3 regions of the Chryseobacterium vietnamense genome follow, and region 1 is predicted to be linked to each of the others. Evidence: riboswitches for the same ligand, from Rfam matches in the RefSeq annotation. Region 1 holds a riboswitch; each other region holds the start of a gene.
The links. Region 1 has a riboswitch for cobalamin ahead of J2786_RS13030 (TonB-dependent receptor plug domain-containing protein). Riboswitches for the same ligand answer to the same signal wherever they lie in the genome.
Positions count from the first base shown of each region.

Region 2: it holds a riboswitch for cobalamin, as region 1 does, so the genes downstream of both, J2786_RS13660 (acyl-CoA thioesterase) here and J2786_RS13030 (TonB-dependent receptor plug domain-containing protein) in region 1, are expected to answer to the same signal.
Region 3: it holds a riboswitch for cobalamin, as region 1 does, so the genes downstream of both, J2786_RS16460 (TonB-dependent receptor plug domain-containing protein) here and J2786_RS13030 (TonB-dependent receptor plug domain-containing protein) in region 1, are expected to answer to the same signal.

Region 1 is NZ_JAVDQX010000002.1:823,118-828,853, forward strand. Features, by position in the region: gene J2786_RS13020 (helix-turn-helix domain-containing protein) at 1-1,248, opposite strand, end outside; gene J2786_RS13025 (T9SS type A sorting domain-containing protein) at 1,403-2,716, shown strand; cobalamin riboswitch at 2,854-3,031, shown strand; gene J2786_RS13030 (TonB-dependent receptor plug domain-containing protein) at 3,064-4,890, shown strand; gene J2786_RS13035 (DUF5074 domain-containing protein) at 4,910-5,736, shown strand, end outside.
Region 2 is NZ_JAVDQX010000002.1:963,135-968,870, reverse strand. Features, by position in the region: gene J2786_RS13670 (GEVED domain-containing protein) at 1-969, opposite strand, end outside; gene J2786_RS13665 (hypothetical protein) at 1,226-2,026, shown strand; cobalamin riboswitch at 2,060-2,240, shown strand; gene J2786_RS13660 (acyl-CoA thioesterase) at 2,356-2,739, shown strand; gene J2786_RS13655 (HD domain-containing protein) at 2,794-3,384, opposite strand; gene J2786_RS13650 (XAC2610-related protein) at 3,386-4,087, opposite strand; gene J2786_RS13645 (PadR family transcriptional regulator) at 4,667-4,996, shown strand; gene J2786_RS13640 (PspC domain-containing protein) at 5,008-5,736, shown strand, end outside.
Region 3 is NZ_JAVDQX010000003.1:540,051-545,786, reverse strand. Features, by position in the region: gene J2786_RS16465 (YncE family protein) at 1-208, opposite strand, end outside; gene J2786_RS16460 (TonB-dependent receptor plug domain-containing protein) at 205-2,238, opposite strand; cobalamin riboswitch at 2,348-2,534, opposite strand; gene J2786_RS16455 (transporter) at 2,626-3,573, opposite strand; gene J2786_RS16450 (cytochrome-c peroxidase) at 3,586-4,635, opposite strand; gene J2786_RS16445 (MbnP family protein) at 4,628-5,458, opposite strand; gene J2786_RS16440 (hypothetical protein) at 5,670-5,736, opposite strand, start outside.

The DNA.
Region 1 (5,736 bases):
TATTTTTGTTGTGCCGGAATCTTTTGTTGCTGGAGTTATTTTGTTTGAAATAATGGATTGAGGTTTTCGGCTGATCTGTTTTTCAAAGAAATCAAACTGTTTTTTTAAGTCTTTATTTTTACTTCTGATGAGTAAAAAATAAGTAAGCAAACTCAGAATTATCAAAGATAAAAGCAGGATTAAAGACCAGGAAGATCGTAGAAGCAGATGTTTCTGAAATTCAATATTTTTGTTTTGATTGGTTTCAACAAGCTTCACAAGGTATCGTATTCCTTCTTTTGAACTGGAATCTGTTTTTGTTTTTAAGTCATTACAAAGTTTATTGTAGTGATGGTATTTTGCATCATCGTGTACGGCATAATAATTACGGGAAAGGGATTCGTAGATTTTAATTTTTAAATTATTAAAAGGAAGATTCTCTATCAATTGAAGCCCTGCTTCCAGTTTTTTAATAGCTATTGCATAATCCTGTTTCAGGAAATAATATTGGGAGAGGTTTTCGTAGGCCAACCCTAAAAGAAATGGCTGGTTTTTCTGTTGTTCAAGATTTGCAATAATACTGTCTATAAGTGTTTTATATTCAGTGAGTTTATTTTGCTTTAGCCAATAGAAAGCGCGGAAAATTCTGTTTTCTACTTTTAAAATTCTATTCTCTTCATTATGATTCCCAAGGTATTGGTTGCTTTTATCTAGGTTTTGTAAGGCTTCAGGATAGTTTCTGTTGATTCCGGAGTTTAATGCCTGAAGCTGATACAATTTTGCGGTGGTGATTCTTAAGTCGTTACTTTTAAGAAGTTTCTGATCTGATAAAAGATGGGTAATAATTCTCTTTGACTGATTGTACAAACCCAGGTTCTGGTACTGGTCGGCAAGATTATAATCACTGAAGATCTGCATACAATAAGAAAGGTCATTTTTCTGACCGGCATCTTCTTTTTGAGCGAAAATATTGACAGACTGTACATAATCTCCCTTCAGGGCAAAAGCTTGTGAAATAATATTCTGAAGTACAATTTTGTGTTCTGCATTTTGATCGCTCACAAGAATTCCCTGGGTATAACTAATGCATTCGTCGGGATTCTGATACAATTTCAGAAATGCTTTATCTGCCAGCATATTGAAGTCCGGACCAGACTGCCCTTTGGTAATAAGGGAGCAGAAAATGAAAATAAACAGTAATGTTTGAAATAATTTTTGTCTTGAAAATTTGTTTTTTGTGTTTTTTTGAATAATTCGGGTAAAATCCATATTCAAAATGTTGTTTTGTATCTGTTTGGTTGTTAGATTTTTAGAAATTAAATTCTTTTAAAATTCACGAATTATGAAAGTCAATTTCTTTTGATAGGTTGAATATTGTATTAATATTGTTTTCACCAATTCGAAACGCTAAATATAATAAAATATGAAAAATTTTTACAGAATGTCAATGAAAATATTGACGGCTTGTCTTTTCCTGAAATTTGGTTTTGCAGAGGCGCAGCTTACTGTAATAGGTTTGGGAAATTATAACGTAGGGGCAGTATCGGATAATGGAGTTGTAAGCATGCACACAAGTGCAGGAGGAATATATAAATGGAATGCCGCGGGAGGACTTGTACAGATAGGTTCTATAACCAACGGATATCCTGCTGCAGGCAGAACGATTGTTTCAAATGACGGAGCCAAAATCTCGTCTTCAGTTACCAATGCCGCAACAGGATTCAATGAAATATCTACTTATGATGTAGCTACAGCCACATGGGTAAACAGAGGAGGGCTCGTGCCTACCGGATGGGATGGCAGTGTAAGTTCTACCTGGGGAATGTCAACCAATGGAAGTACTATTGTTGGACTTGGTTTTCTCACCGCAGCGAATGCGCATGCAGTAAAATGGGATGAAGTAAACGGAATGGTGGATCTGGGAAGTATCGTTCCAGGGCGCAGCTCAAGAGCCAATGCAATAAATGCTGCAGGAACAGTAATTGTAGGTTGGCAGGATGAGCCAACCGGAACGAGAAGCGGAGCAAAATGGCAGGATGGAGTAGAAAGTTTTATTACAGATAATAATGGAAATAATGTGGGGGAAGCAGGAGGAATTTCTGCAGATGGAAATACAATAATAGGGTCAGCAAATCCTAATCCCTATGTATGGAATGCAGTAAGCGGACTTACTTATATAACGCACCCAAATGCTTCTTTCAGCTTTAAAGGAGGAGCAACAGGAATTTCTGCTGATGGAAAAAAAGTGATCGGATATTACAGAGCATTTGGAGCTCCTCCCATGTCAGGCGAAGGCTTTATCTGGACCTCTGCTGCCGGAAGAATTAATCTGAATGATTATGCCGCATCTTTAGGAATTGCCACTAATGGAGTAACAATGGGACTTCCTCTTGCCATCTCACAGGACGGAAAGAAAATTGCAGGGTCAGGAACGAATGCTTCAGGTCAAATGATTGCTTTTTATCTGGATACTTCTCAATTCTTATCGGTGAATGATGCTGTAAAAGAGAGAAATACTATGGGGATCTATCCTAATCCTGTGACGGATATCCTATATTTTAAAGGAAAAGAAAAAATAGAGAAAGCAGAAATTTATAATATGGTTGGACAGAAGGTGAAATCATTTAATACTGTAGAAGGTCAGATTGATGTTTCATCCCTGCTGAAAGGAGATTATATTTTACAATATTCTGTAAAGGGAGTACAACAGGAGCCTTATAAATTTATTAAAAAGTAACATATATAAATAGTAAAGTAGTGGGATGAATGGCTGTTTTCAATATTGAAAGCGGCCGTTCTTTTTGATGTATATAGCAAAAATAGGATAGCATTTGTATTGGCAAACGTGGTTTTTGGCAAATACATATAAAAAACTATCTTTGCAAAAATTTTGGTTTCCAGTATTTTGGAATGAAAAGGGAATCGGGTGTAACTCCCGGACTGTCCCCGCAACTGTAAATCGCAACACAAGTTTCTGCAAAAAACCACTGTTTCATAACGGGAAGGAGCAGAATGCGAAAGTCAGGAGACCTGCCGGAATTATAATTTAAAAACATATTGCTTTCGGAGGAAAAGTAAAAAAGTATGGATATAAAAAGATCTTTAGTACTGCTTTTTTCATCGTATGGCTGTTTTCTTTTTGCACAAGAGAAAGCCATCGATACTGTTTATGTCTTCGACAATCAGATGAATAGGGTGAAACTTTTTCATCCTGTGAAAATAATTTCGGCAGAAGAGGCTGAGAAAAACTCCAGTAATCTTTCTGAACTTCTTAGATTTCAGTCACAGGTTTTTATTAAAGAAAATGGCCGCGGTGCTGTTTCTTCACCTTCTTTCAGGGGAACTACCGCTCAGCAGACTGCATTTGTATGGAATGGGATTAATATCAATTCTAATTTTCTGGGACAGGGAGATATCAATAATATTGCTTTGTTCGGCTATGATCAGATCGGTATCAAAGCCGGTGGTGGAAGTGTAGTGTACGGAAGTGGCGCCATCGGGGGAAGTATTCACCTGAATAATATCCTTGATTTTAATAAAGGCTTCCATGGTTCTTTATTCTCTGAAATTGCTTCATTTAATACCTATAATAATTTTGTAAAAGGTTCTTACAGCAATGATAAGTTCAGTTTTAAGGCTTCCGGAAATTATTCTGTAAGTGAAAATGATTATAAGGTAAGTGATCTGAACTATATCAACAGAAACGGAAATTATTACAATACAACATTTAATGTAGGAGCATCCTATAAAATCACAAACGATCATAAAGTTTCGTGGCAGAGCCAGTTTTTTGATTCTTCACAGCGTTTTCCCGTGTATGAGGAAACAGGAACAAAAACGAAATATAAGACTCAGAGTGTAAGAAGTCTTCTTTCCTGGGACTGGAACAAAGCGAAGTTCAGTAATTCCCTTAAAGCAGCCTACACGGAAGAGAATTTTCAGTATTTCGGTTCGTTAAACCAGCCTAAATCCAGTGGTGGAACCGGGAAAAATTATATCTTTAAAAATGATTTTAATTATTTCCTGAACTCAAAATGGAACTTTAATATCATCGGAGAGTTTCAGATAAATAAAGGCGAAGGATATGAGAGCGGAATATCCGGTGTCAGCAGAAATATTGGTTCTGTTTCGGGTTTGTTACGATATTTTGCAACAAAAGACCTGCGTTTTGAGGGTGGCTTTAAAAAAGATTTTGTGGAAGATGTGAAGTCTCCGTTGATGTATTCGTTCTCCGGAAAATGGAATGCTGCAAAATGGTATGATGTAAGCCTTAATGTATCAAAAAACTTCAGATTTCCGTCCTTTAATGATATTTATTATGAACCGGGAGGAAATAAAGACCTGAGACCGGAAACCTCTACCCAGCTCGATATGACGAATGAGTTCAAAGCAGGAGATTTCAGACTTACTTTGTCTCCATACTATATGAACATCACAGATCTTATTGCATGGCTTCCAACGGCCAAAGGATACTGGCAGGCATTTAATGTCAATAAAGCTGAATCCTACGGATTAGAATCCCAGCTGTCCTTTAGCAAACAATGGGGTAATCATAAAATCCGGGCCAATGCAGGATACTATTATGCAAAGTCTATTGACAAAGAAACGAAAATGCAGAGACCTTACGTTCCTATGCACAGAGGAAATGCCAATATAGATTACGAATATGGTTTCTTTAAACTTTTTGCACAGGGACAGCTGAATGGCGTTACGTATACTACAAGTGATGAAAAAAGATCAGATGCCATAGATCCTTATTTTCTTTTAAATATGGGAGTTTCTGCAACTTTGGCCAAGAAATATACCTTAGGGTTTAAAGTGAATAATCTAACCAATACATACTATAAAACGGTTTCTTTCTATCCTTTACCAAAAAGAAATTATAGTGTGTATGCAGCAATAAATTTTTAAAAATTAAAATTGAGTACATATGAAAATAACTAAACTTTTAACTGTATTATTTGCAGTAGTGTTATTGTTTAACATTTCTTCATGTTCAAGTAGTTCTGACGAGATTGAAGTTTCTCCGATCACCTATCAGAACGGATATTTTATCTCCAATGAAGGAAACTATAACAGCCAGGGAGCTAAGGTAACATTCGTGACAAGAAATTTAAGCCTTAAGCAGGATGATATATATGGCTATAATAACAATAAAGATATCCTGGGGGATGTTCTTCAGACTATTGGTCTTAACGGAAACAAGGCTTATCTTGTGGTAAATAACTCAAATAAAATTGTAGTAGTAGACCGTTATACATTCAAAAAATTAGCCGTAATTACTGATCAGCTTGATAATCCAAGAGGGATTACTTTTGCTAATGACTTTATTTATGTTACCAACACCAACTTCGTTGCCCATACTCAAAGTGTAACAAAGTATAAAGCTTCTGACTATTCATTTGTAAGCAAAATCAATATGACTGAGGTTTCTGATAAAGCAGTAGAAGCCGGAGGAAATGTTTTCGTACAAAATGCTTCATCAGGATTTGGAAATAAGATTACTTATATCAATACTTCTAATGATAGCAAAACTGAAATTACAGTTCCAAACGGTCAGATCGGAAATACGGTATCATACAAATCGAATGTTTATACGATTTCTTCAACAGCTACAGATTCTTATATCTATAAAATTTCAGGTACTGGAGCTATTACACCGGTAATTACGCTGACAGGAATTCCTAGTGCTACAAACCTTCAGATTGACAATGATAAAATCTACTTCAGCTCTGCCAATAAAGTATATACAACAAG
Region 2 (5,736 bases), 140 kb from region 1:
TTTCTGACCTGCCATATTATAAATTTCATAATCTGAAGCTTCCGAAATTCCTGAAATATTTAAAACATCAGAGGCAGGGTTGGGATAAATTTCAGTGTTTGCAGACTTCCCTGATTCTTCCACTCCAAGTGTGAGATTGATCAAATCTACTCCATAATCCTCAACTTCTCCATAGATAAATGTACTACAAGCATCAGCAGACATTGTTTGATTGGAAATAACCCTCATGGTAACACCACAAAGTGTCACTGCAGCCAAACTTGGAATTGTAAATACAGATACTGCCGATGCAGCCTGAGTAACATTATTAGCAACCATCACTCTTTCGGTTGATTCGAAAATTCCGTTGGCATTAAAATCTATCCACGCAGTTACTGTTATTGTCCCGGGTGTCCCCGTCCACGTATTGGTTACTGAAAGCTTATTTCCTGTACTTCCTATAAAAAATTTAACTCTACGACTCAGATCACTTCTGTAATCTGTATAAATGGAAGGTCCGGAATCACTCACCATTGGTGTGGTAACTCCTGTAGAATTTACGGTTACATTGGAAATATGCATCATTGTGGTATCTGTAGAAGCACTTGCACAATAATTAATGGTAGTAGTAAAAAATATAGGATTAGACCATAATCCCTGTGTCGTACACACTTTCACTACCTGTACTTCATACGTTGTACAAGGTTGCAAACCAGTAATTGTGAAATAATTTTGTCCTGGGGCAGGAGTGGCCACCATCCAGGTAGTAGTTCCAGGTATTCTATATCTGATCCTGTTATCGGGTGTATTGGGATCTGCATTCCAGGTAACTGTTCCTGAGGCGAGCGTTATATTAGACATCTGAAGCCCTGTTGGTGCATTGGTATCACAGTAAAATAAAGATTGGGATTCTTCTTCTATTTTGTGGGTTGCCTGAAAGCTGGAAATACCCAAAATAAAAGAGAATACATAAAGTAGTCTTTTTGTCATGTTTTATTAGTTTTTAATTCTCCTGAAAAATAGGAATTTTATAGAATATACCGACATCTATACTAATTATTATTATGTTTTTTTTAATACATTCTAATAGGAGGTATAGAAAATACATCTATGAATAGATTATTACCATTAAAATATTTACTTCTTATCATTTTTGAAATAAATACAATATTTTAGAAAACTGCAAGAGTATAATTATCCTCTGAAAAGCATTTAATTTATATATTTGGAGGATCAAAAAAATTTCATGATGACTTTCATAAACAAAGCATTCTATTTATCCGCTTTCAGTATCTTATCAATTGTCTTTGTAAAAGGACAGACTAAAGTTCCTTTTGGAGTGGTAAAAGCTGAAGATGGATATGCCAACGTACGTGTACACAAAGATGACTACCGAAAAATTGTAGATAAAATCCGTATGCGTAAAGGAGATGTATTTGTTTATGTAAAACCGGCTCCGGGAGAAACAGAATGGATCTGGATCAAATATCCTGAGAAACAGGATGACGACAAACCTTTTGTACGTTATGAAACTCTTGATAAAGAAGGAATGGTAAATAAAGGGCGTATTGCCTATGTGGACCAGCTTCCTGCCTATACTCCATCAAAATCTAAAAACGGAAGATCTCTTATTTTTACCGATAATTCTGATCCTAAAATCCCGACTGCACAAAGAAGCAAAGTGGTGATTGACATTTATCCTTCCAATGCAGGATACCGTAAAAAGGAAAAAGATGCAGAAGGAAAAATTCTTACCATTGATAAAGTAAAACCATGGGGAATCGGAAATGACCTTCCTGAAGGAATGACCGAAATCAAATCCATCAGGGTACAGCAGCCCGGAAGAGGGTCTGTTTTTGTAAGAGAAGCTATCAAAAATATGTTCCAGCCCACCATGGATTTTGAGAACGTTGGAGTAACTTCCCTCGACAATGATAATATTTTTCTTTATATGATAAACGGTTCAGGAGAAAACAGATACACTACACTCTGGACAATTAAGAAAGGAAGAGTAATCAGTCAGATTATTTATCATAATCCGGAATAAATTCATTATTTTTGCATTCGAAAAGTTTTACACTTATTCATCACAGAAATTGGTTCTGCATCACTGCAGATTAAAAGGGAACCGTGTGAAAATCACGGACTGTCGCGCAACTGTAAAGTAACTGAAGTCTTTATCAAAGATCCACTGTGCGAGGCATGGGAAGGAGATAAATGATGTTACAAGTCAGGAGACCTGCCATTTTCTTAAACATGTAACTTTCGCGATTTGAAGTTGTATTGATCTGATGGATTGTTTCAGGAATTCTGTAAGTTCCTGTCATTATTCTGTTGTTTCCAATCATTTCTTATCGCTTTAATTAATAATGATATATGACTACAGAAGAAAGAATTGAAGCATCCGAAACAAGAATCTTTAAAGCGGTTTTCCCTAACACAACCAATCATTACGATACCCTTTTTGGAGGTACTGCTATGCAGCTGATGGATGAGGTAGCTTTTATCACAGCCACCCGTTTTGCCAGAAAAAGAGTGGTAACGGTAAGCAGTGATAAGATTGATTTCAAAAAACCTATTCCTGCCGGAACTATTGTGGAACTGATCGGAAAAGTTTCATACGTGGGAAAAACCAGTATGAAAGTGAATGTTGAAATCTACACTGAACAGATGTATTCCTATGAAAGAGAAAAGGCGATTATAGGTGATTTTACTTTTGTAGCGATTGACGAATTCAAAAAACCAATCCAGATACTATAAATACTATAAGTTTCGGGCGGCCTTTGGCCGCCCGAAACTTATTTTTCGCTGAAATTATTTCAAAACTTTTTCCGTCTCCAGGCTTCTGTTTAAAAGAAGTTCAAAAGCCTCCCCCATTTCATCCGATGCTCTGCTGATTGCATTTTCCAGCATATTCCGGATTTGTCTTTCTGTTACTCCTGCTTCTGTCCAGCTCTTTCCGGCAGTGTGGGAATTTAAGATAAATGGCATGATTCTGTCGATACCACAGGCAAAAATAGCATCCGGTGTTTTCTCTTCTTCAAACTCAAGCCACAGGTTAAAAAATTCTGTTCGTAAAGGTTCATCCAGAATTCCAAAGATTTTTTGGGCTGAAGCTTTCTCTCTTTCAAATTTTCCTACCATTGCTTTTTCATCAAAAATAAAAGTATCTCCGGCTTCTATTTCCACAAGATCATGAATGGAAAGCATTCTTATTACTCTCAGCAAATCAATATCTGCACGGTTTTTAGCATATGGATAAAGGATCTGGGCAAGAATAATGATCTGCCAGGAATGTTCAGCTGTATTCTCTCTCCGGGAATCGTCTGCATTGTAATTTCTTCGCTGTACATTTTTCAAAGCATCCACTGCCAGGATAAAATCGATTTCTTTTTGAATTTTCATCTTACTTTTTATTTCTGTTATATTGATCTGCCGGATACACCTTTGTTTTGGTAATCCATTTATTATTGAGCTTTTCTTTCGTTATGACCTTCACCTGATCTTCATTGGTCATATCCTCTTCTTTTTCCAACACCGTATCCAGCCCTTTATTTGGGATAACAGCATATTCTGTGGTAAAAATTCTGCAGCAACCGGACTTACCATAGGAAATAAGACGTTTGCGTTTGGCATCCGTTTCAAAAAAATTGAAACCATTTGAGCCAAGGTCTGTAAGTTCTTTACTTTTTACAAATGCCATTCTTGTGCTGTTGAATACATATACATCATACGAAGCCGAGCTGTAATTTCCCATATTTCCGTTTCTTATGGCCACATCTTCCGTCCCGTCAAAATTAAAGTCATCGATAATCACAGCACGTTGATCTTTCGAAAGTGGAATCAGTTTCCCTTGGGTTAGCTTCTGGCCTTGGCCTGCATATATAACAAGGTCATCAGAAACAAATGTCTGTACCTTGCTGTTTTTATGGTCAAACAGGTCTACAGTTCCCTTTCCTCCACATCTGTCATCGTAACAATCTTCTATCCGGATGATGGCATCATAGCTTTTTGATACATTCTTAACTTCAAACTGATACTGTCCAAAACATAGCGGACCCAATAAAAGAAATGCTGATAAGTGCCTGTATTTATTCAAAATATTCATGGTATTAGTAAAATGATTTAGGTGTTTTTTTATATCTAACAAAAATACGAATCATAATACCGATCTCAAAATCTACATCCCGCTATCTTCCATCATTTCCCTCCCAATAAAAGTATATTCGCAGATAAGAAGCTCTTTCCCGCTATCCGCTCATACTCCTCGCCCCCTTTCTTATGCCGTACTGCTGTGGGGTAACCGCTGCTATCGGGGCTAGGACATGAGTAATGAGTAATGAGTAATGAGTAATGAGTGATGAGTGATGAGTGATGAGTGATGAATGATGAATGATGAATGATGAATGATAAAAGAGCATTTTTTCTCTCCAATTTTCAAAATTCTATTTAAAAATTTAAAATTTTCAGAGATTTTCTTCCAAAATTTGTTGTACTCAAAATTGATAGTAAAAATTATAACGCTGATTTACAATTAATTAAACAATTTATTTTAAAAATTCCACTACTTTGTATTGCATAATACCATTTTATTTACATATCTTTGTAATGTAAAATCGAAATAGGTACAACTAGCTAGGTTCCGAACTTCGAAAATTATATAACTAATTAACAAAACTTATCAAAGATGAATACCGAAAATACCAAAGCGCAAATGCGAAAAGGAATTCTGGAATTCTGTATTCTAAGTCTCATCAATAACCGCGAAATGTATGTTTCTGATCTTATTGATGAACTGAAAAAAGGAAAACTGGATGTAGTGGAAGGAACCCTCTACCCTCTTCTTACAAGACTTAAAAACGGAGAGTTTCTCTCTTACAGATGGGAAGAATCTACAGGAGGACCGCCCAGAAAATATTATCAGATCACAGAAAAAGGAAAACTTTTCCTGGATGAACTTCTCAATACATGGAATGAACTGACAGCCTCAGTAAACCAAATCACCCAACAAAATTAAAAAACAAAGCTATGAACAAGACACTCTCAATAGGACTCGCAGGTTTTTCTTTTACCATAGAAGAACACGCATATATAAAGCTCAGCGATTACCTGAACGCTCTGAGAAGCTCTCTGGATGCTTCTGAGGCTGATGAAGTAATGCATGACATAGAAATCAGAATGGTGGAAATTTTCAAAGATTCTTTAGGAAAACGTGAAGTGATTAATGATACCGATGTAGAAAGAGTAATCGCACAGATCGGAAGCCCTGAAAAAATCGAAGAGCAGGAAGAAGCTTATTATTCTGAAAAAACATCTGCCAGAAACCATAATTCAGGAACTCATTATACCAATAAAAAGCAGCTGTTCCGTGATCCGGAAAAACAAAAAGTTGCCGGAGTTTGTGCAGGTTTAGCCCAATATGTAGGAATGGATATTACTACCATGAGAGCAATCTGGCTGGGAATATTCATATTAGGAATTTTCACAGCAGCAATTTCCTCTTCATTAATAGGTCTTCTATATGTAATCCTTTGGATCGTACTTCCAAAAGCTGAAACAGCAGCAGATTTCCTGAAAATGCAGGGAAAGCCTATGAACTTCGACAATCTTAAGAATGAGTCCAACAAATTGGTACAATTTGCCAATGAATCTACTCAGAGGGTCGGAGAAATCTATAACGAAAACAAACCATATATCAACAATGCAAGCAGCGGAATCTGGAATGTATTCAAGTATATTGTAGGAGGATTCTTCGTA
Region 3 (5,736 bases), on a different contig from region 1:
AATAAGTTCCTTTGGTATAATCAAAAAAATCCAGCGTACATTTATTGCTTCCCATATTCCCTTCGTTCAGCATATAGAATCCTTTTATTGCTGTATTTTCTGAAGGAAGTCCTTCCACTACTTCCTGACGGACAATGACATCATCTGTACGGCATGAGGTAAGAAAAGCTAAGACAAGAAACAGAAAATAAAAGTTTAGTTTTCTCATAAGGTGAAGTTTAGAATAAGTTTAAAATTTCTTCCCGGCATCGGATAGTTGATCACCACGTCATAATATTGGTTGAAGATATTATTCATCTCAAGGCTTACTTTAAACTGATGATCCGCCCAGCTGAATTTTTTCTGAACAGAGAGATCATGAGTATACCAAGGCTGTACATAATTGTATTGAATATTATCCTGGTTTACATCATAGCGCTTTCCTACATACATTGCACTGTAATTGAAGCTCCAGTCTTTATAATCGGCCATCAGTGCAAATGATCCGCTATGCCATGGTGTGTAAGGAATCTGATTTTTGTAGAATGTATCTTCAGGATCCGTCATATCTCTTGCACTTTGATAGGTGTAAGAAAGTAATGGCCTAAGTTTTACTTTTCCCAACTGCATTTCTGCCTGAACATTCACGTCAGCACCAATAATCTCAACCAGACCAAGATTCATCATCAGCCAGCGGAACATACTTCCGTTAGGAGCTGCGACAATTTTATCCTGTACTTTGTTGTAATAACCGTCTACTTTAGCATAAAAAGATTTAAAGAAATGATTTTTGTAGTTTTTCTGGTACGTAAATCCTACATCATACTGATTGGTAAATTCCGGTTTCAGGTAAGTGTTTCCGATATTGGTATAATAAAGGTCATTGAAAGTAGGCAGTCGGAAAATTCTTTTATAGAAAGCTCTGAGGGTAAGCTCAGGAATTATTTCAGGCTGGTAACTCATAAATACAGCGGGTGTCCATTCTCTGCTGTCTCCGGGTCTTTTGTTTTTTCTTACTTCTTCAAAGGTAAATGTACCCAAAAGGCTTCCCAGAATTTTAAACCTGTTCCACTGGTAGGTTGTTGCCAAAGCGACTAATGTTGTATATCGTGTAGGATAGGAAAAGTTATCAAGATTGGCATCCAGATTATTGTACTGAAAATCTCCACTCAGACTCACATCCCAGTTGGGAGTAATTGAATATATATTGGATGAAGAAAGATAAACTTCTCTTTGGATGTAAACATTATCCGTATACATAATAGATTGCGAACGAACGGTATCCATAAAATGAGTATAATCGTAGGCAAATTTTGCTTTCAGCTGTGTTTCAAATTTTGGGAACAGTTTTTTCCGCAGATTGGCCTGTACGAAATAATTTTCATCGGAAAGTCTAGCTCCTCTTCCTTCAAAACGGCCGTTCACAATAGGTGCCGGCATTCCGCGGTCTGAAATATAGCCATAGCCACGGATATTCCAGCTTCCGTTATTCAAAGTTCCATTTAAAGAAGTTTCAAAACGCTTTGCTTTGATATCTGAATCTTGTCTTTTTGCAATGGTATCATAAGCCTGCTGTCCGTCAGGATATTTCTTGGCATATCGAAATCTGTAAATTCCGTCACTTTGCATAAATTCTGCACTGAAACTGGCAGAAACCCTGTCTGAAATTTTCTGCTCCAATCGGAATGAAGGATTGAAGAGATCAATAGAAGCACTTTTGGCTCTTATCACAAGATTGGTTTTCCTTGCTCCTTTAAACACAGGGGTTTTAGGCTGTAAATAGATAGATCCGGAAGAACCGAAATCTTTTGCCGGCTGGAAAATCTCACTTTTCTGTCCGTTGTATAATGATATTTCTTCAAGGTCATCCAAAGAATATCTTCCGAGATCGACAAGGCCGTTTTGTGCATTTCCCAGTTGAATTCCGTCATAGAAAACCCCTACATGCTGACTTCCGAGACTTCGGACGTTAATGGTTTTCAGCCCTCCGATACCACCATAGTCTTTAATCTGAACTCCGGAGAAATACCGCAGCGCATCAGCAACGGAATGACTGTTCAGTCTTTCAAGTGCTTCCCCTTGGATGGTTTGGGCCGGAATGATCTCTTTAAAATTCTTTTTGTAAAGGTTAATTCCTTTAATGGTCTCCTCCTGAAGACTGTCTTTTTTATTGGTTTGGGAAAACAAAAGTTGAGATGTTAACACTAAGATCGTGAAAACAGCTTTATGAATTGCAGAAGTAATTAGTTTTGCCGTCATTAGCTCATTTAGGATAATGATGACGCTAATGGGTATAAGAATACAACGACAAAGCACAGCTGTCACTGCACAGAATCATTGATGTCCTAAGCTTTATTCCACGAAAGCGTCAAACGATTATTTTCTGGCAGGTCTTCTGACTTACTCCATTTTTGAAATCCTTCCCATTCCTGAAAACAGTGGATATATTCTTCAAAAACTTTGGTGCGGAGCTTACAGCAGCGGGTCTGTCCCGGATTTTCACCGGATTCCCTTTTAAGAGCTTTTTATGGCTCACCAAATTCCGGCAAAGATAAAAAATTATTCCTAACCCCCAATTAAATTCATGATTCATAAACAATTAAAGCTCCCGAAGGAGCTTTAACATGATTAAAAAAGGGTTTTATTTTAAATTCCGATATTCAGGAAAATACTGAATCTTGATTTTGCTTCAATATCTCCACCTGCCAAATGAGTATACATCGGAAGCATTACTTCACTTCCCAGGCTCAGTTTTTTATAAGAAGCTTCAAATCCCAGTTTCCCGTACAAAGCACTTCCTGCAGTATTGGGCAGGGCTTCATCAAACTGTTTATTCTGTGCATACACTTCCCCCTGCACTCCTGTTTTTACAGAAAAGATCGACTTTTCGTTTCCGGCAACCTGATAAAATCCTGTCGCAGCATAGTTCCACTGGTTTCCGAAACGGTAATTTTTCTTATTTTCCGTTTTGATTGTATAATCTGTATTGACCAATACAGCCACTTTATTCTTTTGAAATTTATAATTCAAAGCCGCCTGATAATCCCAGCTTCCGGTTCCCAATTGAAAACTTGGATTGATTCCGGATGCACCTTTTTCATCAAATTTCCCCAAAGGAATTTTCACTCCCAGGCCTCCGCTTATGTGATGGAAATTATCTTTAGAATTCATCAGCTGGTAAATTCCCATCAGGTTCAGATCTCCGATTCCATTGATCTTGATATCTCCCTGCATGGTCTGCTTTTCATGGAAATGGAAGGGCAGACTTGCATAAACACTCAATTTTTTAGTCAATGGAATTTTCCCCCAAAGCTGCAAAGTATTGAAATACTGATCCTGGGTAAGGTCTTTAACAAATAAGTTTTCCTTTGCTTTGTAATGTTGTGCAAAGTATTTGATTCCGATAAACTGTGGATTCAGTAAAGATTCAAAACCGGATGATCCGTTACCAGCTGCACAGCCGCAAGCATCACAATCATCATCAAAATCAAATCTGCTAAAGGTTTCCGGTGCAATATACATGCTGTCTCTAACCACATTGGCCTGGTTCAGGCTAAATACCATTAAACTTAGTATTGCTATAATCTTCTTCATGTTTTCTATAATTTATTCTGCAAATTTTGGATTGGAGATAAAACTTTTATCTGATAATGTTTTCAGGAAGGCTATAATGGATTGTTTTTCCTGGCTGTTCATAGCAATTCCCGTATGGCCATTCTGTTTCAGCTGGGGATCGAGATTAGGATTATCTTCTACCTGGTCTGAATAGAAATTGAGCACAGCCTCTAAGGTGTAAAACCTTCCGTCATGCATATAAGGTGCTGTATATTCTACATTTCGCAAGCTTGGAACACGAAATTTCATCCAGTCAACCTGATTGAGAGAAACTCTGTACCGTCCGGCGTCTTTGAACTCCGTATTGTAATACATTCCTGTGTTGCGGAAACTTTCGTCAGTAAATAATTCTCCGCTATGGCAGGATGCACATTTCTGATTAAACAATACCATTCCCTGAGATTCCGCCGAAGTCAATTGTTCTTTTCCCTGCCTGAATCTGTCATATTTTGAATCTGCAGAAATTAAAGAAGCCATAAACTGTGATAATGCTTTTAAAATTCTTTCGCCAGTAATAGTTTCGTCTCCATATGCTTCTCTGAACAGCTTTTTGTATTTCTGATCATCTTTAATCTTTGAAATGGCTTCCGGTATTGAGCTATCCATTTCATTGATATCTGTAATAGGACTGATCGGCTGCTCATTAAGGTTATGAATCACTCCGTCCCACATATATCTTTTCAGAAAAGCCATGTTCTGAATGGGCGGTGCATTTCGGATCCCTATTCTATCATCTACCCCATGACTTACGGTATGCCCGTGATGGGTGAATGCGTTTTCCTGAATATGACAGAACCCGCATGAAATGGTATTATTTCGGGAAAGCCTGCCTTCATAGAATAATTTTCTTCCCAGCTCCACTCCATTTTTAGTTACCGGATTGACCGATTGATCAAAAGTCATTTCCGGGAAATACGAAGGAAACTGCAGATTGTAGGCTTCATCTTTTTCCAACGGCTGGATTACCTCATCAGAGCACGAAATGCAACTCAATACAATTACAAGCAGAACCAGTATTGTTTTAACAAAAAAATTAATCATTGTGAACGTGGTCTACTTTAAACATTTTTGTAAGATTATTGGTAATGTCTACCAGGTGCTGGTTTGAACCCATCAGCATATCATTGGCTGTTGTCAGAGTAAGTGCTTTATCTCCGCTCAGAAATTGGTTCAGATCAGCCAGAATATGAACAGAAGGACGGATTTTTGCCGTTACCCTTGCTGTTGTCGGAAGATTCAATGTGATTTCGCGATAAAGATCTGGGGTATTGTTGGCTGCAGTATTTCCCATGTTTCCGGTATGGTTCATAAATTCTTTTGAAGGTGCATCATTTCCATATTTCCCTTCCAGTTTTACAAAAACATAACCGGCAGCCCATGACCAAGACATTCCTTTCTGCTTGGCTTTTGTCCAGAATTCAGCTTGTCCGTCCTGTCCCAGCAAATACGCTTTCTGGCTGACCCCTAATCCGAATCTTATTTTTTTATAATTGTTTTTCGGAACACCATCCAGATTAAGGTAGATAATTCCTGCTACAGCATCTGCCTGATCTATGATAAAAGCACCTTTATCAGGGTTATTTTCATTGTATTTAAATTCATTTCCGTTTTCGTCTGTCAGTGTGATATTACTGATGACGTATTTCAAAGCGGAAAAATTATGTTTCTGACCATTGGAAGAAGTCTGAACCGTCTGATTTAACACAATATCTCCTACATTATTAAATCCGTTTTCAAATTTGATCTGAAGTTTTCCGGGAGTGGTATCCTGCGGATTTTCGTCATCTCTGCTGCTTTCACAAGCAACAAAAGAGAACAAAGTAAAGGCAATAAAGAATAGTGATAAAAATTGAGAAATTTTCATTGTTGATTTTTTAAGTTGAATACAATTTTGAATGAGTTATTTTGAATGTGAAAACACTCTTTTTTACCACAAAAGGCACAAAAGTTTTACACTTAAGTTTATTAAGTGATCATTTTTATGCACAATAAGAACACGTAAGCTTTTTAAAAATCTTTGATTCTTAATTGATGTAAGCTTTTATGACTTTGTGGTTGAATAGTGATGGTATACCTTAAAAAACCGGTGGTTTGAAAATATGGGTCAGAAACAGAAAAGAATAGGCTGTTTCGTAAGTGAAG